3 regions of the Pseudomonas sp. DF11 genome follow, and region 3 is predicted to be linked to each of the others. Evidence: predicted binding sites of a transcription regulator. Region 3 holds the regulator's gene; each other region holds the start of a gene.
The links. The regulator sigma-54, encoded in region 3, starts transcription at its own class of promoters, with help from an activator protein. The targets are predictions, from matches to a motif close to ANTGGCATNNANNTTGCTNT.
Positions count from the first base shown of each region.

Region 1: the regulator sigma-54 is predicted to act here: its motif matches at 4,228-4,247, upstream of AC30D9_RS22740 (circularly permuted type 2 ATP-grasp protein).
Region 2: the regulator sigma-54 is predicted to act here: its motif matches at 2,930-2,949, upstream of flgB (flagellar basal body rod protein FlgB).

Region 1 is NZ_JBYVYN010000008.1:207,667-214,779, forward strand. Features, by position in the region: gene AC30D9_RS22710 (aminotransferase-like domain-containing protein) at 1-1,399, shown strand, start outside; gene AC30D9_RS22715 (translation initiation factor 2) at 1,485-1,961, shown strand; gene AC30D9_RS22720 (YkgJ family cysteine cluster protein) at 2,109-2,363, shown strand; gene AC30D9_RS22725 (START domain-containing protein) at 2,417-3,025, shown strand; gene AC30D9_RS22730 (hypothetical protein) at 3,166-3,402, shown strand; gene AC30D9_RS22735 (ribonuclease E inhibitor RraB) at 3,604-3,945, shown strand; gene AC30D9_RS22740 (circularly permuted type 2 ATP-grasp protein) at 4,279-5,688, shown strand; gene AC30D9_RS22745 (alpha-E domain-containing protein) at 5,698-6,648, shown strand; gene AC30D9_RS22750 (transglutaminase family protein) at 6,645-7,113, shown strand, end outside.
Region 2 is NZ_JBYVYN010000010.1:2,275-9,387, reverse strand. Features, by position in the region: gene flgA (flagellar basal body P-ring formation chaperone FlgA) at 1-744, opposite strand, end outside; gene AC30D9_RS24520 (chemotaxis protein CheV) at 823-1,749, shown strand; gene cheR (protein-glutamate O-methyltransferase CheR) at 1,807-2,634, shown strand; gene flgB (flagellar basal body rod protein FlgB) at 2,991-3,398, shown strand; gene flgC (flagellar basal body rod protein FlgC) at 3,402-3,845, shown strand; gene flgD (flagellar hook assembly protein FlgD) at 3,861-4,583, shown strand; gene flgE (flagellar hook protein FlgE) at 4,612-5,928, shown strand; gene AC30D9_RS24490 (type I secretion system permease/ATPase) at 6,141-7,113, shown strand, end outside.
Region 3 is NZ_JBYVYN010000003.1:474,563-481,675, forward strand. Features, by position in the region: gene lptC (LPS export ABC transporter periplasmic protein LptC) at 1-71, shown strand, start outside; gene lptA (lipopolysaccharide transport periplasmic protein LptA) at 58-603, shown strand; gene lptB (LPS export ABC transporter ATP-binding protein) at 603-1,328, shown strand; gene AC30D9_RS12640 (RNA polymerase factor sigma-54) at 1,493-2,986, shown strand; gene hpf (ribosome hibernation-promoting factor, HPF/YfiA family) at 3,063-3,371, shown strand; gene ptsN (PTS IIA-like nitrogen regulatory protein PtsN) at 3,384-3,848, shown strand; gene rapZ (RNase adapter RapZ) at 3,851-4,708, shown strand; gene AC30D9_RS12660 (HPr family phosphocarrier protein) at 4,724-5,005, shown strand; gene AC30D9_RS12665 (ZIP family metal transporter) at 5,212-6,102, opposite strand; gene AC30D9_RS12670 (superoxide dismutase) at 6,122-6,745, opposite strand; gene AC30D9_RS12675 (DUF2753 family protein) at 6,748-7,113, opposite strand, start outside.

The DNA.
Region 1 (7,113 bases), on a different contig from region 3:
TGAAGACATCCGGCGCGGTGTGTATCAACCCGGCGAACGTGTGCCGTCTGTGCGCAAGATGAGCTCGCAGCTCAACGTCAGCCATGCCACGGTGCTGCAAGCCTACGCGAACCTTGAAGACCAAGGGCTGATTCGCGCGCGGCCGCAGTCGGGCTACTACGTGCACCAGACACCGGCCCTGACGGCGTCGACGCCGGATATTGCCCGGGTAGAGCGTCCGGGGCTGGTGACGCGCAGCAGCATCATCCAGCAAGTGTTGGTCGAGTCACGCCGCGAAGGCGTGTTTCCCCTGGGCGCGGCGGTACCGAGCGTCGACTATCTGCCTGTGCGGGCCTTGCATCAGCAACTGGCCAAGGTCACGCGTTTCCACAGCCCGCGGGCGTTCAGCTACATGTTCAGCCCGGGCTTCGAGCCGTTGCGGCGTCAGGTGGCGATTCGCATGCGCGATGCGGGCGTGGTGGTGGACCCTTCCGAGGTGGTGATTACCCACGGTTGTGTCGATGCGCTGCAGATGTCCCTGCGGGTGCTGACGCGACCAGGGGACTTGATCGCCGCCGAGTCGCCGACTTACTACGGCTTGCTGCAACTGGCGGATCTGTTGGGCCTCAAGGTTATCGAGATCCCCAGCGACCCGGTCACCGGCATGAGCCTGGAAGCCTTGCAGTTGGCGGCTAACCAGTGGTCGATCAAGGCGCTGGTGCTGACCACGCGCCTGAGCAATCCCCTGGGCGGCACCATGCCGGAGGAGCGGCAAAAGCAGCTGCTGCGCCTGGCGTCGGACTTCGATATCCAGATCGTCGAGGACGATATCTACGGCGAGTTGATGTTCGAGCAGGGGCGCACCAAAGCCCTCAAGGCCTACGACCGACTGGACCGGGTCATCTACTGTTCGAGTTTCTCCAAGACGTTGTCGCCAGGTGTGCGCATCGGCTGGATGATTGGCGGGAAATTCCAGCAGGAAATCCAGCGGCTCCAGACCTTCAGCACTCACTCGGCGTGTAGCGTTACGCAGATGGGCATTGCCGCGTACCTGGAGAACGGCGGCTATGACCGGCACTTGCGCTATATCCGCCAGGAGTACCGCAAGAACCTCAGTGCCTTTCAACTGGCGGTGCAACAGTACTTCCCCGAAGGTACGCAGATGAGCCGTCCCGGGGGGGGCTTTATCCTGTGGGTCAGCCTGCCGGGGCGGGTCAATACCCAGGAGTTGCATGTGCGGGCGTTGCAACAGGGCATCAGTATCGCGCCAGGGCTGATTTTCAGTAACACCGAACAGTTCAATCACTGCATCCGCTTGAACTGCGGCACACCCTGGAACCGTGAGGCGGAGCGGGCCTTGATGACTCTCGGGCTGTTGGCCACTCAATTGTGCCAAGAGACGGCCAACGGATTTCTTTAGGTGTCAGCGACTTAGTTCGATGTGCTTGTCAGCGCCTCATTATCAGGCGAGCATGAGGGTCTCTGCCGTCAGTGCCGTTGTGTCTATGAAAACCATTGTTCCTGCTGCCTGGGTTTTGATTGGCCTGTTGAGTGCCTTCCAAATGGGAGGCGTCGTCGCGGCAGCGCCGGCGCAGGAAAAACCGGTCGCCAGTGCCACGAAGGATGCACCGAAAAAAACCGCGGTGGCCAAGAAGCCTTCCGCGAAGAAGGCGGCACCCGCGAAGAAAAAGCGCGCGCCCATCGCCTCCAAGAGCAAATCTGCCCATGAGGTCGCCAAGACCCCATTGCCGCCAGCCAAGCTGGATCTGAGCCTGCCCCATGACATGGTCGAGGCACTGCAGCCACCGGGTAAGGTGACGGTGCCCAAGCGTGAACCACTGTTGCCGTCCATGTTTGGCGACAAACCCGGACCGTTCCAGCTCAATGGCCGCCTGTTAAGCAATGAAATGCAGCTGCCACTGCGCAACCAGGAGCGCAATGAGGTGGAAGGCGCAGCACTGGATTTCGAATTCAAGCGATAGACCTTCGACAGCACGCAGCTCGACGCTGACCGTCCAGTCATATCGCCGATCGCAAAAAAACACCCGGACGGTAATTTAAAACGAGTGTTTTAGTCGTTACTCTGTGTTTCGTTACCAACCATTACCTGTCGTGAGGATGTTGTCGTCATGAAATGCCGTGAAGGCTGTGGCGCCTGTTGCATCGCCCCTTCCATCAGCTCACCTATTCCTGGCATGCCTCAAGGCAAACCGGCGGGAGAACGTTGCGTGCAATTGTCGGTCGATAACCTGTGCCGGATCTTCGGCCAGCCGGAGCGTCCGGCAGTGTGCTCGGCGTTCGAAGCCGACATCGAGGTTTGCGGCAGCAGCAATGAAGAGGCCATCCGGCTGATCGGTTGGTGGGAACAAGTCACGGCAGCGTAATGAGTCAATGAACAGATCCGAAATGAACGAACTTGGACAATAAGGAAAAAACTATGGGTTCGCTGCATCGTATGGCTGTGTTGTGTGGGTTGACCGTATTGCTGGCAACGGCCACGGCTCAGGCAGAGGACTGGCAGGTTGCCAAGGAGAAGGACGGTATCAAGGTTTCCCTCAGTGAGGTGGCCGGCTCCAAATATAAGGCTTACCGTGGTGTGACGGTCATGAAGACCAGCGTTGCAAAGCTGCGTGCCTTGCAGGAAGACGTCTCCGGCGCCTGCGCCTGGATTCACGAATGCAAGAGCCAGAAGCTGCTCAAGCACGAAGATAGCAAGAGCTGGACCTACACCCAGTTCAACACGCCATGGCCGGTAACGCCCCGTGACTCGGTGCTGGAAGTCACCACCGTGGATGGTGCCGATGGCAGCCTGACCCGCAAGCTCAAGGGCGTGCCCAAGTACCTGCCTGAGGAAAAGGGCTTCGTACGGGTGGCCCAGGTCGATGGTTTCTGGAAGTTCACGCCAAAGGGCGCGGGCCAGGTCGAAGTCGTTTATCAGGTCCACACCGAGCCGGGTGGTGACGTGCCGTCCTGGCTGGCGAACAAATTCGTGGTGGACGCGCCGTTCAACACCCTGGAAGCCCTGAAGAAACTTGCCGAAAACTGATCGGCCAATGCTGCACAAAAGAGACCGCCCCCGAGGCGGTCTTTTCATGTGTGCCGTCCAGAGGCCCAGCGGAACGATTGGCCGGCCCTCAAGGTCGAGATAAAGGTAAGCCAGGTCCTGAATTGATCAAGGAGACACTGATGCAAAAGTGGGAAATTACTTTCATTAACGATCACGGTGAAAAAACCATCGAGCAGTTCGACTATGACCAGAAGCCCACCATGGAGCAGGCCGCCCAACTGATTCGCGAAAGGTTGCTACCGGTGCTCGAGCGACTGGACCTCAACGACTTGGAGGACCGCACCGAAGACCCTACAGTCAAGAATCTCAAGTCCCAAAACAGCATCGAAATCCTCAGCATTACACCGATTTCATGAAACGTTGCCTGGTCTCGCTTGGCAGTGGCCATCACTTGCGGCTACTCTGCAATTGAGATCAGCGAAAGGATCGCCAAGGTCCGGTCTTGTCAGCTACATGCTTGTGTCCCGACGGCCGTTTGATGCCGTACCGCTTGCAGTCTTAAGGCTTCACGCACGGGAAGACGGAAAGTCTATCCATCGGTTTTAGGAGGACGTTTCATGAGCACAGCCTATCAAGAAGACATCAGCACCAGCGTATTGCGCCGCATGAAAGAAGGCGGTTTCGATTTTTCCCGATTCCATCCCATCGAGTTCTACGCCATTTTCCCGGACGAGGAGCGGGCGCGCAGGGCGGCAGGTCATTTTCGGGGAGAATCGCTGAACGCGCAGATCAGTGCACGGGACGACGGGGCTTGGTCGTTGGAACTGAGTCGGGTGATGTACGCCACTTACGATGACATTGGCGACTTCGAGCAAGACTTCGAGGCAGTCGTCGAACCCTTGGGTGGTGTTATCGAGGGCTGGGGTGTCAAGCAAGAGATCCGACGCTTGCAGGCCTGACAAATACACTCAATGCAACCACAGCAACGGCTGACCTTTGTGTCGGCCGTTTTCATGTGGAAACGATTTATATCTGACCCCACCTTCCATCACTTCTCCAGGTTTTGTACCTAACTGTATCCAGATCAAGCCGCTTCGTTTTTCCGTGACTATGCTCAGGGGAGCGACGCCCCCTGCGTCGCAATGAAGCGGGGGCAGCGGGGTGGGGGTATTTGCTGCACTAGAAAAGTGCGCGGTCTGTCAGTGGAGAATCCAACCCGTTGATCATAAAGCGTTTATGCCGATGGCACGGGGCTTGCGAAGCCTTGCTGCCAGGGTGACAAGGAGCACGGCATGATCCGCAGTGGTTTTGATGAAATGTACGATGCCAACGGCCAGGTCCGCCCGCACTACCAGGCTTTTGCCCGCTGGCTGGCTGAAACGCCTGACGAGCTGCTGGCACAACGCAGACGCGAAGCCGACCTGCTGTTTCATCGTGCCGGCATTACTTTCACGCTCTACGGGGACGAGCAGGGAACAGAGCGCCTGATCCCTTTCGACACGATCCCGCGCAGCATCCCGGCCAGCGAATGGCGGGTGGTCGAACGTGGCTGTATCCAGCGGGTCAAGGCGCTGAACATGTTCCTGGCCGACCTCTATCACGAACAACGGATCATCCGGGCCGGGATCATTCCCGCCGAACAGGTACTGGCCAACGAGCAGTACCAACTGGCGATGCAAGGGCTGGACCTGCACCGTGACATCTATGCCCACATTTGTGGTGTCGATCTGGTGCGCGATGGTGACGGCACGTACTACGTACTCGAGGACAACCTTCGTACGCCCAGCGGTGTCAGCTACATGCTCGAAGACCGCAAGATGATGATGCGCCTGTTCCCCGAGCTGTTCGCCGCCCAGCGCATCGCTCCCATCGACCATTATCCGAACCTGCTGCTCGACACCCTGAAAAGCTCCAGTCCGCTGGATGATCCCAGCGTCGTGGTGCTCACCCCGGGACGTTTCAACAGTGCGTTCTTCGAGCACGCCTTCCTGGCCCGGGAGATGGGCGTGGAACTGGTAGAAGGCGCCGATCTGTTCGTACGGGACGACAAAGTGTTCATGCGCACCACCGACGGCCCGAAAGCGGTGGATGTGATCTACCGTCGCCTCGACGACGCCTTCCTTGATCCACTGGCCTTCAACCCGGATTCGATGCTCGGCGTACCGGGCCTGTTGTCCTCCTACCGTTCCGGCAACGTCGTGCTGGCCAACGCCATTGGCACGGGTGTGGCGGACGACAAGTCGGTGTACCCGTTCGTCACCGACATGATCCGCTTTTACCTGGACGAGGAGCCGATCCTGAAGAACGTTCCTACATGGCAATGTCGTAATCCTGCCGAGCTTTCCCACGTGCTGGCGAATCTTCCCGATCTGGTGGTCAAGGAAACCCAGGGCTCTGGCGGTTACGGAATGCTGGTGGGACCGGCCTCGACGGCGGCGCAAATCGAAGCCTTTGGCGAGCGAATCAAGGCCAAGCCGCACGCCTACATCGCCCAGCCGACGCTGTCGCTTTCGACGTGCCCGACCTTTGTCGAAAACGGCATCGCCCCGCGTCACATCGACTTGCGTCCGTTTGTGCTGGCCGGCCGGGAGACCCGCGTGGTCCCTGGCGGGCTGACGCGAGTGGCGTTGCGCGAAGGCTCCCTGGTGGTGAACTCATCCCAGGGCGGGGGTACCAAGGACACCTGGGTGGTCGAGGATTGAGGAGCTGCCATGCTAAGTAGAACCGCCTCGGACCTGTACTGGATGTCGCGCTACCTGGAGCGTGCGGAAAACCTCGCGCGGATGCTCGACGTCAGCTATTCGTTGTCGCTGATGCCCCAGGACGGGCGTGGAGATGGCCTGCACGAGTTGGCCATGCCATTGCTGATCACCGGCACGCTGGATGATTATCGGGAGCGACACGGCGATCTGCACGCCGAGCGCCTGCTGCATTTCTTTGCCCTCGACGCGGCCAATCCAGCCAGCATCTACAGTTGCCTCGGCTCCGCGCGAGCCAGTGCCCATGCGGTACGTGGGCGAATCACTGCCGACATGTGGGAAAACATCAACGCCACCTGGCTGGAAATTCGTGGTATTGCCGAGCAAGGCTTGAATCGCTACGGCATGAGCCGTTTCTGCGAGTGGATCAAGGAGCGCTCCCACCTGTTTCGCGGCGCAACCTACGGCACCATCATGCGCAACGATGCATTCAGGTTCATTCGCCTGGGGACTTTCATCGAAAGGGCTGACAACACCTTGCGCTTGCTCGATGCCCGTTACGAAATGGCCGGTGACCAGGCCGACGCGGTCAGCGATGGCACGGCCCACGCGTATTACCAATGGAGCGCCTTGTTGCGGGCCTTGTCGTCCTTCGAGGCCTATACCGAGATCTACCGCGAGGCCCCGGGCGCTCGCCATGTGGCTGAGTTGCTGCTGTTGCGCGCCGACGTGCCGCGTTCGCTGCGCGCCTGTACCGAAGAAATCAACCAGATCCTCGCGAGCCTGCCGGGCACCAACGGCCGGCAGGCACAACGGCTGGCGGCGGAAATGGACGCACGCCTGCGCTACACCGGTATCAACGAAATCCTCGACGGGGGCCTGCATGCCTGGCTCACCGAATTCATCCCACTGGTCCGTGAACTGGGCAATGCCATCCACAGTTCCTACCTGGAGGTCATATGAGACTCTCGATCAGCCACGAAACGGCCTACCACTACGAAGATCAGGTTCGCGCCAGCATCCAGTACCTGCGCCTGACGCCCCACGACAGCGAACGCCAGCATGTGCTGAGCTGGCAGCTCGATTTACCACGGCCGGTGCGGGCGCAACTGGATCCGTTCGGCAACATCCTTCACGTGCTGACCCTGGACGAGCCCCACGAAACGGTCATCATTGGTGCCCGCGGACAGGTGGATATCGACCCGTCTCGCGAAGCCGAGCACGAGAGCCAGTCAGCGCTGCCGTTCCTGCGCTTCACTCGGCTGACCGAGGCGGACGAGGCCCTTCGCGCTTTCGCCGACCAGCACTGCCAGCAACGTCGCGATCGCACGGCGCTGATCGACCTGATGCACGGGCTGAACCAGCACATGATCTACACCCCGGGCACTACGGCAGTCGAAACCAGCGCGGCCCAGGCTTTTGCCGGGC
Region 2 (7,113 bases), on a different contig from region 3:
GCCTGGGGCCATCACTTGCGCCTTGATCACGCGCTGGGAGTTGAGGTTTTTTACCCGTATCTGTTCACGCATGCCGCCGTTGGACAGGGCCTCGCCGGGCATCCGCACGGCCAGGGAACCGCTGCGGGCGGTGATGACCACCTGGTCGCCCTTGCGGACCACTTCGGCCTGCTCCAGGTGCACCAGCGTCACGACCTGATCGGCGACCATTGGTCGGACAAGTTTCTGCCCGATGGCCTGATCAACGGAGGTCAGGAAGCCCTGGGTGATCTGGCTGATGTCCCGTTCGCGCAACATCACGTCCTGGGGCTCGACAATTCCGGCCCGCTTGAGCGGACGAGTGGTTGTGACAATTTCTCGAAACAGGCGCACTTGAGCAGGCACGAACACTGTCCAGGGGGCGGCGCTGTCGCAACGAACCTTCACCGTGACGCGGCCCAGGGGCCTGGCCGGACTCTCCAGCGAAGCAGTCAATTCCTTGTCGCACATCGGCATGCGCAGGCGCGGGTCGAGCTGGTTGACTTCGATTTCGTAGCGACCTTCGGTTTGACTGGTTGCCAAATAGTCTTCTACGGTGAATTCAAGAAAGCCCTGAGTGACGCCGATAAGGAGATCAGGCAAGGTAACCGGAACAGCAGCAAGGGCAGGACCGCCCGAAGCGAACAGGCAGACAGCCAGTAGCGCACCGAGCCAGTGGCGGCAGAGAGTGGTCAGGCGTCGAGAAAATGTCGTTTGTGCGTTCATGCCGGTTCAATAGCAAGCCCCGTGCCGTTTAGTGATGAATGCGCGACGGACACATTAGCGTTATGTAGGAGTCAGGGCATGGCGGGAGTAATGGATTCGGTAAACCAGCGCACCCAGCTGGTCGGTCAAAATCGCCTGGAGCTGTTGTTGTTTCGTCTCGACGGCCAACAAATGTATGGGATCAACGTCTTCAAGGTCCGTGAGGTGCTGCAATGCCCCAAGCTGACGTTGATGCCCAAGTCCAGTCCCGTCGTGTGCGGGGTGGCCAATATCCGGGGAGCGACCATCCCGATTCTCGACCTGGCGATGGCGACTGGTTCCGGTCGGTTGCTGGACCAGAGCAATCCGTTTGTGATCATCACCGAGTACAACACCAAGACCCAGGGTTTCCTGGTGCGCTCGGTGGAACGCATCGTTAACATGAACTGGGAAGAGATCCATCCACCGCCCAAGGGCACTGGCCGCGATCACTACCTGACGGCAGTGACCCGGGTCGATAACCAGTTGGTGGAAATCATCGACGTGGAGAAAATCCTCGCTGAAGTGGCACCCACTCCAGAGGCTATTTCCGCAGGTGTGGTGGACGCCGAGACCCAGCACAAGGCGATTTCGTTGCGGGTATTGACCGTCGATGATTCTTCGGTGGCACGTAAGCAGGTGACCCGCTGTCTACAAACGGTCGGTGTCGAGGTAGTGGCGTTGAACGATGGGCGTCAGGCGCTGGATTACCTGCGCGCGCTGGTCGATGAGGGCAAGAAGCCCGAGGAAGAGTTCCTGATGATGATCTCCGACATCGAGATGCCGGAGATGGACGGGTATACCCTGACGTCGGAAATCCGCAGCGACCCACGTATGCAAAAGCTGCATATCATCTTGCATACTTCGTTGTCCGGTGTTTTCAACCAGGCGATGGTCAAGAAGGTCGGTGCCGACGATTTCCTGGCGAAATTCCGGCCCGATGACCTGGCTTCCCGGGTGGTCGATCGGATCAAGGCTGCAGAGTAAGTAAAGGTCGGGCGCGTTGTGCGCCCGGCAAGTCAACGCGATGAAAGAGGCGGTATCTTGTCTACGGGTAATTTGGATTTCGAACAGTTCCGGGTCTTCCTGGAAAAAGCCTGTGGCATCTTGCTTGGTGAAAACAAGCAATACCTGGTGTCGAGCCGTCTCAATAAACTGATGGAGCAACAGGGTCTCAAGTCATTGGGCGAACTGGTGCAGCGTATCCAGAGCCAGCCGCGCAGTGGCTTGCGCGAGATGGTGGTGGACGCGATGACCACCAACGAAACCTTGTGGTTTCGTGACACCTATCCGTTCGAGGTGTTGAAGAACAAAGTGCTGCCGGCGGCCATCAAGGCCAGCCCGGGCCAACGCCTGCGAATCTGGTCGGCGGCCTGCTCGTCGGGACAGGAACCCTATTCGTTGTCGATGACCATCGATGAGTTCGAGCGGTCCAACCTTGGCCAGTTGAAAGGTGGCGTGCAGATCGTCGCCACTGACCTGTCCGGGACCATGCTCAATAACTGCAAGACCGGCGAGTACGACAGCCTGGCCATCGGCCGGGGCCTGTCGCCGGATCGCCTGCAACGCTATTTCGATCCGAAAGGGCCGGGTAAATGGGTGGTCAAGGCACCGATCAAGAGCCGTGTGGAATTCCGCTCGTTCAACTTGCTCGACAGCTATGCCAGCCTGGGCAAGTTCGACATCGTGTTCTGCCGCAACGTACTGATCTACTTTTCCGCCGAAGTGAAGAAAGACATCCTGCTGCGCATCCACGGCACGCTCAAGCCGGGCGGCTACCTGTTCCTGGGCGCCTCCGAGGCATTGAACGGTTTGCCGGATCATTACCAGATGGTCCAGTGCAGCCCGGGAATCATCTACCAGGCGAAGTGATTGGCTTGGGTTGTCAAAAAAAGCGGGAGTCCCACGGGTCTCCCGTTTTTTATGCCCGCTAATTTCCTCCCCTCCACTATCCCTGTGGGAGCGGGCTTGCTCGCGAAGGCGGTGTATCAGTCGAAATAAATGTCACTGTCACACTGCATTCGCGAGCAAGCCCGCTCCCACAATTTGACGGTCACTGCCCTGGATAAGCGGCAGAAAAGCGGCAGCCAGCGGAAACCAGTTGCCGCTTTTCTGGCATTGCCGCCTTGCCGGTGCCCGCAAAGCCCCGGTTTATGGGGTTTTGGCAAGTGGCACGGCGCTTGCTTTAGCCGTTGTACGTACATTCTGGTCACCCAAAGGTTTCCGACATGAGCATCAGCTTCGATAAAGCGCTCGGTATCCACGAACAGGCCCTGAGCTTCCGCGCCCAGCGTGCCGAAGTCCTGGCCAATAACATCGCCAACGCCGACACCCCGAACTACAAGGCTCGGGACCTGGACTTCTCCAAGGTGCTCGCCGAGCAGAACGAGAAGACCAAGAACGGCCATTTCGCCCTGAACTTGACCAACAGCCGTCATATCGAGGCCGAAGGCCTGGGCAATGGCGACGAATCGCTGATGTATCGCACGCCGATGCAGCCTTCGATCGACCAGAACACCGTGGACGCTCAACTGGAACAGTCCAACTACGCGGAAAACTCCGTGAACTTCCAGGCCAGCTTCACCCTGCTCAACAGCAAGTTCAAAGGGCTGGTATCGGCCCTGCGCGGAGAGTAAGCCATGTCGATTGCTAGCGTATTCAACATTGCCGGCAGTGCCATGAGTGCCCAGACCACTCGCCTGAACACCGTCGCCAGTAACATCGCCAACGCCGAAACCGTTTCGTCGAGCATCGACCAGACCTACCGCGCCCGCCACCCGGTATTCGCCACCATGTTCCAGGGCGGCCAGTCCGGCGGCAGCGACTCGCTGTTCCAGGAACAGGACGCGGCCGGGCAGGGCGTACAGGTGCTTGGCGTGGTCGAAGACCAGAGCAACCTCGAAGCCCGTTATGAGCCAAACCATCCGGCAGCGGACGCCAAGGGTTACGTCTACTACCCGAACGTCAACGTCGTCGAAGAAATGGCCGACATGATTTCCGCCAGTCGTTCGTTCCAGACCAACGCCGAAATGATGAACACCGCCAAAACCATGATGCAGAAGGTCCTGACCCTCGGTCAGTGATAAGGGGCGAGTCACATGAGCGTTACCAATACAACAAGTGGTTTGAGCCTCAACGAGATTCTGGCCAACTCCTCGGTCAAGACCAATACCCCGACCGACGGCCTGGGGAATGCGACAAAGGCGGCGAGCGGCAACCAGGAGCTGGGCAAGGATGCGTTCCTGCAACTGCTCGTTACCCAACTGAAAAACCAGAACCCGCTGGAGCCTCAGGACAACGGTGAGTTCGTGGCCCAGTTGGCGCAGTTCAGTAGCCTGGAAGGCATCACCACCCTCAACGAAACCGTGAGCGGCATCGCCGGCAACTACAACTCGTCCCAGGCCCTGCAGGCTTCGTCGCTGGTCGGGCGCTCGGTCATTGCCCCGGGCGACAAGGCCGTGGTCGATACCTCCAAGAGCCTCAACGGCACCGTAGTGGTACCGGCATCGGTGTCCTCCCTTGCCGTCAAGATCATGGACAAGGACGGCAAGACCGTTCGCACCATCGACTTGGGCAGCCAGAAGGCCGGCAACTCCGCCTTCATCTGGGATGGCAAGAACGACGCGGGCACGACGGTCGAATCGGGCACTTACACTTTCGCGGCCTCGACCACCATCGATGGCAAGGCCACGTCGCTGATCACCAACCTGCCGGCCACGGTCAGCAGCGTGACGATCAGCCAGACGGGCGGTGAGCTGATGCTCAACCTGGCCGGGCTGGGCAGCATCGCCCTGTCCAAAGTACAAACTATTGGTATGTAGAGCCGACTAACCGGCAAAAGGAGTCAACATGTCTTTTAACATCGGCCTTAGCGGTCTCTATGCAGCCAACAAACAGCTGGACGTGACCGGCAACAACATCGCCAACGTGGCGACCACCGGTTTCAAATCGTCCCGCGCGGAATTTGAAGATGTCTACTCGGCCACCAGGCTGGGCTCGGGCAGCAAGACCGTCGGCAACGGCGTGCGCCTGGCCAACGTCTCCCAGCAGTTCGGCCAGGGTGACGTGAACAACACCGGCAACGTGCTGGACATGGGCATTCAGGGCCAGGGCTTCTTTGTCCTGAGCAACGACGGCTCCCTGAGCTACACCCGTGCCGGTACCTTCAAGACCGACAAGGACGGCTACATCACCAACAGCGACGGCACTGCACGCCTGCAGGGCTATGGCGTGGATGCCAACGGCAAGATTCAGAACGGTATCCTGACCGACCTGCGCATCGACACCTCCAACCTGCCGCCAACGGCCACCAGCCTGGTGTCCTCGACGATCAACCTGAACTCGACGGCGACGGCGATCACCGCAGCGTTCAACCCGGCCGACACGGCGACGTTCACCAAGCAATTCACCACCCCGGTCTATGACACCCAGGGCAACCAGCACTCCATGGACCAGTACATGGTCAAGACTGCCGGCAACACCTGGAACGTCTATACCTTGATCGATGGTCGTAACCTGAACGGCACCGCGCCGACCACGACCGGTGCGAACGCTCCCATTCCTTCGACCATGAGCTTTGATTCGAGCGGCAAGCTGACTCAGGTCAGCACGCCGCCAGTGCCGCCTGCCACTACGCCGACCATCAACAGCGACCTGGTGTTGACTGGCTGGGTACCTGGCACCGTGACCAACGGCGTATGGGCCGCCAACGGCGCCGCCAGTGCACCAACCATCACGATTTCCATGGGCAATACCAGCCAGTACAACGCCGACACCGCACGCTCGATTCCGACCCAGAACGGCTACGCCACCGGCCAGATCACCAACCTGACCATCGACGGCAGTGGTGTGTTGCTGGCCAACTTCAGCAACAACCAGACCAAGCCGATCGGCCAGCTCGCGCTTGCCAGCTTCACCAACGAGCAAGGTCTGCAGCCGGTAGGTGGTACCAGCTGGAAGGAAACCTTCGCCTCGGGTATCCCAGGCTACGATGCTCCGCAAACCGGCACCTTGGGTTCGATCGTCTCCAACGCCCTGGAAGAGTCCAACGTCAACCTGACCAACGAACTGGTCGAGTTGATCAAGGCCCAGAGCAACTACCAGGCGAACGCCAAGACCATCTCCACCCAGAGCACCATCATGCAGACCATCATTCAGATGACTTGATAGCTGGCTGTTTTAAAAAACCGATGTCCCGAGGCATCGGTTTTTTTATGCGCGAAATTCTTCACGGAATAACGACCGTTTGTCGGCTGGCTGGTGCGGAACTTGCACTTCAGTCCTAAACGCTCACCGAGCGTCAAGTTTCCATACGACTGTCATCGAGTCTGTATTGACTGACGACAGGGATGTCACGAAAACCAAGGGACGGATACCAGTTGAAACCCCATAACGCTATCAGTGCGCCTGTCGTTGCACCTTCATTGAAATCGGTACTGCGTCGGGGGCTGCTGGGCGCTGCGCTGTTTTCCGGTGTGATCAATATTCTGGCGTTGATCGGGCCGGTGTTCATGCTGGAAGTGTATGACCGGGTCATTCCCAGTCAGAGCATTCCGACATTGGTTGCCCTAGGGCTGTTGGTGCTGGGGGTTTACGCATTATCCGGCCTGCTGGATATCGTGCGTTCCCGGGTCATGGTCAGAATCGCTTCTGCCTTTGATCTGGCGTTGTCTTCCAGAGTCTTCAGTGTTATTTCCGGAGCCTCATTAAAGACACAGATTACAGGGGACGCCTTGAAACCGGCCCAGGAGTTGGACCAGATCCGCGGTTTTATCAGTGGGCCAGGGTTGGTGGCGTTCTTTGATCTGCCATGGATGCCGGTTTACCTGGCGGTCTGCTTTTATATCCATCCGTCATTCGGCTGGCTGACCACAGTGCTGATGATCGTTCTGATCGCCCTGACGGTCATGACTGACCGACAAACCCGCAAATTGACGCAAGCCTCGTCCGAGGCGTTGAACAAACGCAACCATCACGGCCAACAGTCCCACCAGAACGCCGAAGCACTGGCTGCCATGGGCATGGTCGAGCATGCTTCGGCTATCTGGCAAAACCACCACAGCACTTACACCACGTTGCAGCGTCGTTCGGTGGACATCGGTAGTTTATTTGGCGGAATCTCGAAAAACCTGCGCCTGGCCGTACAATCGGGGTCGTTGGCTCTGGGTGCCTATCTGGTCATTCAAGGTGATCTGAGTGGTGGCACGATGGTTGCCGCTTCGATCATCGTCGCGCGCACGCTGGCCCCTGCTGAGCAGGTTATTGCTACTTGGCGCAGTCTGTTGGGCGCGCATATCGCCTGGCGAAAACTGCTGGAAGTCTTCAGCCTGTTTCCCCATCAGCAGAACAAGA
Region 3 (7,113 bases):
TGAAAGCGTATTTGAAGGAAAGCAGGATACACCTGCTATCGAACGTAAGAGGACAGTATGAAGCTCGCTAAAACCCTCCCTATTTTGCTCAGTCTGGGCGCAGCACTGGGAAGCGCGAGCGCCTGGGCTCTTCCCAACGATCGCGACCAGCCTATCCGCATCCAGGCCGATGACGCGCAACTGGACGACAAGAATGGCGTCGCCACCTATAAAGGCGACGTGATCATCACCCAAGGTTCGATGAAGGTCACCGGCAACACCGTGACCATTACCCGCACCCCTTCCGGTGATATCGATGTAGTGACCTCGGTGGGCAACCTGGCCTATTTCGAACAGTTGCAAACTGCGGGCGACACCAAGCCTGTACAGGGCTACGGGGTAACTATCCAGTACCACGCCTCCCAGGATCGCGTCGTGCTGATCGACCGCGCCAAGGTGGTCGACAAGGACAATAACGTGACCCAAGGCGAGAAAATCGTCTACGACACCAACAAGAAACTCGCCAGCGCCGGTCGCGCCACCGGCAGCAAGGTGACCGAGTCGCGTCCGCGGATCGATATGGTGATCCAGCCGAAAAAGAAAACCGAGCAGAAGGCCCAGTAATGGCAACTCTGAAAGCTCAGCACCTGGCCAAGAGCTACAAGAGCCGCCAAGTCGTGCGTGATGTCAGCCTGTCCATCGACAGCGGCCAGATCGTCGGCCTGCTCGGCCCCAACGGCGCAGGCAAGACCACCTGCTTCTACATGATCGTCGGCCTGGTCCAGGCCGATCAGGGTCGCGTGCTGATCGACGACCTGGACGTCAGCCACCAGCCGATGCACGGCCGGGCGAAGGCCGGCATCGGCTATTTGCCGCAGGAAGCGTCGATCTTCCGCAAACTGTCGGTTGCCGACAACATCATGGCGATCCTCGAGACCCGCAAGGAACTCGACAAGGCCGGTCGTCGCCAAGAGCTGGAAAGCCTGTTGCAGGAGTTCCACATCAGCCACATTCGCGACAACCTGGGCATGAGCCTGTCCGGTGGCGAACGGCGTCGCGTGGAAATCGCCCGCGCCCTGGCCACCGCACCGAAGTTCATCCTGCTCGACGAACCGTTCGCCGGCGTGGACCCGATCTCGGTGGGCGACATCAAGCAGATCATCCATCACCTCAAGGCCAAGGGGATCGGCGTGCTGATCACCGACCACAACGTGCGCGAGACGCTGGATATCTGCGAAACCGCCTACATTGTCAATGACGGCCAGCTGATCGCCGAAGGCGACTCCGCAGCCATCCTGGCCAATGACCTGGTCAAGGAAGTGTATCTGGGCCACGAGTTCCGCCTGTAAGCACAAGTGTCTGGCGAATCGCCTGGGCGTCGTTTAATTTTATTATGGCGACGCTCTAGGCAAACACTTCAGTTTCAGGCATATAATTTGCTTAAGTTTGGCGCTTCGGCGCCCTGTAGTGGATGGCGCATGTGCGCCGGCGAATAAGGTGTTAAGCCCCTGCCATGAAACCATCGCTAGTCTTGAGAATGGGCCAGCAGCTGACGATGACACCGCAGCTGCAACAGGCCATCCGCCTGCTCCAATTGTCGACCCTGGACCTGCAACAGGAAATCCAGGAGGCCCTGGAGTCCAATCCGATGCTCGAACGCCAGGAAGAAGGCGACGACTTCGACAACACCGATCCGCTGGCCGACAACGTCGAGCAGAAAACCAACACCGAAATCCCGGAACCGTCCTACCAGGAAGCCGCCCCGACGGTGGATAACCTCGAGGATGGCGAATGGAACGAACGTATCCCCAACGAACTGCCCGTGGACACGGCCTGGGAAGACGTCTACCAGACCAGCGCCAGCAACCTGCCGAGCAGCGATGACGACGAGTGGGACTTCACCACTCGCACCTCGGCCGGCGAGAGCCTGCAAAGCCACTTGCTGTGGCAACTGAACCTGGCGCCGATGTCCGACACCGATCGCCTGATCGCCGTGACCCTGATCGATTGCATCAACAACCAGGGCTACCTGGACGAGACGCTCGAAGAAATCCTCGAAGCCTTCGACCCCGAGCTCGACATCGAGCTGGACGAGATCGAAGCGGTCCTCCATCGCATCCAGCAGTTCGAGCCGGCCGGCATCGGCGCCCGCAACCTGGGTGAGTGCCTGTTGCTGCAACTGCGCCAGTTGTCCGCCAAGACGCCATGGCTGGCCGAAGCCAAGCGGCTGGTCACCGATTACATCGACCTGCTGGGCGGCCGCGACTACAGCCAACTGATGCGTCGCATGAAGCTCAAGGAAGATGAGCTGCGTCAGGTCATCGAACTGGTGCAGAGCCTCAACCCACGCCCCGGCTCACAGATCGAATCCACCGAACCCGAATACGTGGTCCCCGACGTGATCGTGCGCAAGCACAATGATCGCTGGCTGGTGGAGCTCAACCAGGAGTCGGTGCCCAAGCTGCGGGTCAACGCCCAGTACGCCGGTTTCGTGAAGCGCGCCGACACCAGCGCCGACAACACCTTCATGCGCAACCAGTTGCAGGAAGCGCGCTGGTTCATCAAGAGCCTGCAAAGCCGCAACGAAACCCTGATGAAAGTGGCCACCCAGATCGTCGAGCATCAGCGCGGCTTCCTGGAGTACGGCGACGAAGCGATGAAGCCGTTGGTCCTGCATGACATTGCCGAGGCAGTGGGCATGCACGAGTCGACGATCTCCCGGGTAACCACCCAGAAATTCATGCATACCCCCCGGGGCATCTATGAATTGAAATACTTTTTCTCCAGCCACGTCAGCACCTCCGAAGGCGGCGAATGCTCGTCCACGGCCATCCGCGCGATCATCAAAAAACTGGTGGCCGCGGAAAATCAGAAAAAGCCGTTGAGTGACAGCAAGATCGCTGGTTTACTGGAGGCACAAGGCATTCAGGTGGCCCGTCGTACCGTCGCCAAGTACCGCGAATCCCTCGGGATCGCGCCTTCGAGCGAACGCAAGCGGTTGATGTAACAGGCCACGCCACAGCGTTCCAGTGGCAGGCATTTCTGCCTGCCGCTTTATGCACTGGCAACGAAGGAGAAGCTGTATGCAAGTCAACATCAGTGGACACCAACTGGAAGTGACCGAACCCCTGCGCACCTACATCGGCGAAAAACTCGAACGATTAGAGAGGCATTTCGACAAGATCACCAACGTGCAAGTCACGATGAACGTCGAGAAGCTGCTGCAGAAAATCGAAGCCACGCTGCATATCCCCGGCGGAGAAGTGGTTGCCAACGCAGAGCACACAGACATGTATGCCGCGATTGACCTGCTGACCGACAAGCTGGATCGCCAACTCAAAAAGCATAAGGAAAAGACCCAGAGCCTCCTTCAAGGCGCAACCGGTCGTTAACCCCCCCAATCCATGATCCGACTAGAATCCATCCTGACCCCCGGCCGTTCCCTGGTGAACGCGCCGGGTGGCAGTAAAAAGAAAGCCCTCGAACAAATTGCCAACCTGATCCACCGCGAGGTACCGGATCTGGAAATGCAGGACGTCTTCGAGGCCCTGGTTGCCCGTGAAAAACTCGGTTCTACCGGTTTTGGCAACGGCATCGCCATCCCCCATTGCCGCCTCAAGGGTTGTGCCGCGCCGATCAGCGCGTTGCTGCACCTTGAAGCCGCCATAGATTTCGACGCCATCGACGGCGCCCCGGTCGACCTGCTGTTTGTATTGCTGGTACCGGAAGCGGCGACCGATGCGCACCTCGAGCTGCTGCGCCAGATTGCCAGCATGCTGGACCGCAAGGAAGTGCGCGAAAAACTGCGCAGCGCACCGAGTAACGAAGCTTTGTACCAGGTGGTCCTGGACGAGCAGAACGGTCATTAAAAATGCGCATGATCATCGTCAGTGGCCGTTCCGGCTCCGGTAAAAGCACGGCCCTCAATGTGCTTGAGGACAGCGGCTACTATTGCATCGACAACCTGCCCGCCGGCCTGCTGCCGGAACTGGCCGAGCGCGCCCTGATCCATACCGAGCTGGCGCAGCCACTGGTGGCGGTGTCCATCGATGCGCGTAACCTGCCAAGCCACCTGTCGCGTTTTCCTGAACTGCTCGAGGAAGTGCGCAGCCGGCATATCCAGTGCGACGTGCTGTACCTGGATGCCGATGAAGAGACACTGCTCAAGCGCTTTTCCGAAACCCGTCGACGCCATCCGCTGAGCAATGCCAATCGCTCCCTGGCCGAAGCCATCGAGGATGAAAGCCAGCTACTGGGGCCAATCGCCGACCTGGCCGACCTGAAGGTCAACACCACGCACCTGAACCTGTATCAGTTGCGCGACACGATCAAGCTGCGCCTTCTCAACCAGCCAGAGCCGGGCACGGCGTTCCTGGTGGAGTCGTTCGGTTTCAAGCGTGGCATGCCAGTAGACGCCGACCTGGTGTTCGATGTGCGCTGCCTGCCCAACCCTTATTGGAAACCGGAATTGCGCGAGCAGTCCGGGCTCGACCAACCGGTGATCGACTACCTGGCCGCACAGCCGGATGTCGAGGAAATGTACCAGGACATCTCCAGCTACCTGCTCAAGTGGCTGCCCCGCTTTGCCGCAAGCAACCGGGCCTATGTCACGATCGCCATCGGTTGCACCGGCGGCCATCACCGCTCCGTCTACCTGACCGAACGCCTGGGTCAACACCTGCAACAATCCCTGAAGAATGTCCAGGTTCGCCACCGCGACCTCAGCTAAAGGATTCACATCGCGATGCCTGCTCGGGAAATTGAAATCATCAACAAGCTGGGTTTGCATGCCCGAGCGTCGGCCAAGTTCGTCGGGGTTGCCGGCCAGTTCAAGGATGCCACCATCCGGGTCGGACGTACGCCCGAAACTGAGTCGATGATCGATGGTAAAAGCATCATGGCGATGATGATGCTCGCCGCCGGCAAGGGCACCAAGATTCACCTGAACACTGAAGGGGAGCAGGCGCAAGAAGCGATGGATGCCCTGGTGGACCTGATCAACAGGTACTTCGACGAAGGCGAGTAACCGCCTCCTGACTCCAAGGCGGATTTATTGTGGCGAGGGGATTTATCCCCGCTGGGCTGCGAAGCAGCCCTGATATCTGTCACCGCCGAGGATCAGGTTGCCTGAACTTTTTTTGGGGCAGCTTCGCAACCCACCGGGGATAAATCCCCTCGCCACAGAATAAAATCCCTGCTCCCCAGTGCCGGTGCTCGCAACGCCTTCGCTTGTCACGCCAACGCCGTATCCAGCACCATCATCAAACAAAACCCCACCAACAGCCCCAGGCTCGCCAGTTTCTCGTGACCATTGCGACGGGATTCGGGAATGACCTCGTGAGTCACCACCAGCAACATCGCTCCGGCCGCCAACGCCAGCCCCAGGGGCAAGAGCATCTCGGCCAGGCTCACCAACCAGGCGCACAGCAGCGCGAACGCTGGCTCGACCAGCCCTGACGCCGCGCCAATCAGGAATGCCTTGACCCGCGACATCCCCGCCGCAGCCAGCACCAGTGCGATCACCAGCCCCTCGGGTACATCCTGCAAGGCGATGCCCATCGCCAGGCTGTCGGCATCCGGCATACCACCACCCGCCGACACACCCACCGCCATGCCTTCGGGAATGTTGTGGGCGATGATGGCAAACACGAACAACCAGATCCGCGGCGCAATGATCGGCCGGCCTGGCGCTGCGACCAGCCTTTCGGGACTGGCCGAGACCTTGCGGTCCACCAGGTACAGCCCGAACGCGCCCAATAGAATGCCGAAACTGATGAGGCCGCTGGCCGCCCAAGGCGTTAACCCCAGCTCCTCGGCCGCGGCAATGCCCGGCACGATCAGCGAAAATGCCGTGGCGGCGAGCATCACCCCGGCACCGAAGCCCAGCAACGAATCGCTGACGGCCTGGGGCATGCGCCGGATGACCAACACCGGCACGGCCCCCAGCGCGGTGCCCAGGGCGCAGAGCCCGCCGCCTTCAAGCGCCCGCAACAGCCTTGGCTCCAGGTCCAGCCACGCCAGGCCCTGCGCCGCCAACAACGTCATCCCGGCCAACAGCAGCAACGATCCCAAGGCATAGCGGAACATCCGTCCGCTTCCAATCGCCAGTGTTTGAGTATCCATAGTCAGCCTTGGGTTGTTTTCAGGAAGGGCTCGTAGCCAGCGCAGCCTGGTAGCGCCGGGCGACCTCGGGCCAGTTGATCACGTTGTAGAAAGCACTGATGTATTCCGGACGACGGTTCTGATAGCGCAGGTAATAGGCGTGTTCCCAGACGTCCAGGCCAAGAATCGGTGTGTTGCCGTTCATCAGCGGGCTGTCCTGGTTGCCGCTGCTTTCCACCACCAGGGTCTTTTGCGGGGTCACGCTCAACCAGGCCCAGCCGCTGCCGAAACGGGTCAGCGCCGCCTTGGTGAAGGCTTCCTTGAAACGCTCGATACCGCCCAGTTGCGCGTCGATTGCCGCCGCCAAGGCGCCATCGGGCTGGCCGCCGCCCCGGGGCGTCATCACTTCCCAGAACAACGAATGGTTGGCATGACCACCGCCCTGGTTGATCACTGCGGCCTGCAGGCTTGGCGGCAGCTGTTCCACGCAGGACACCAGCTTTTCGATGGGCCACCCGGCGTATTCGGTGCCGTCCACCGCCGCGTTGAGGTTATTGATGTAGGTCTGGTGGTGCTTGGTGTAGTGGATCTCCATGGTTTGCGCATCGATATGCGGTTCCAGGGCGTCGTAGGCGTAGGGCAATGCAGGCAAGGTAAAAGCCATTTTCAATGAACTCCATGGTAGAGAGGGGCATTGCGCTGCCGGGGCGCAGCGGCGTCGCAATGCAGCAGGCGCTGGGTGCGAGGGTATTCACCGTGCTCGCTGATGAAATTCAGCAGTTCGACATAGGTCTTGTGGCTCTGGCGCAGCGCGGCGGCGCGCAGGGCCGGCGCCAGGCGTTCGTCCTGGATCGTCTGCAACAACCGTTGGTGGATCGCACACAAGTACTCGGCGCTCTCCTCCGGCTGGTTCAGGCGCAAGTGCAGGTCCGCCAGGTTATGGTGGGAAACAACGCAGGCGGCCACGGCTTCGTCGGCGTCCGCCCAGCGCTCGAACAGCACTTGCGCCAGGGCCAGGGCTTGTAGATAGGC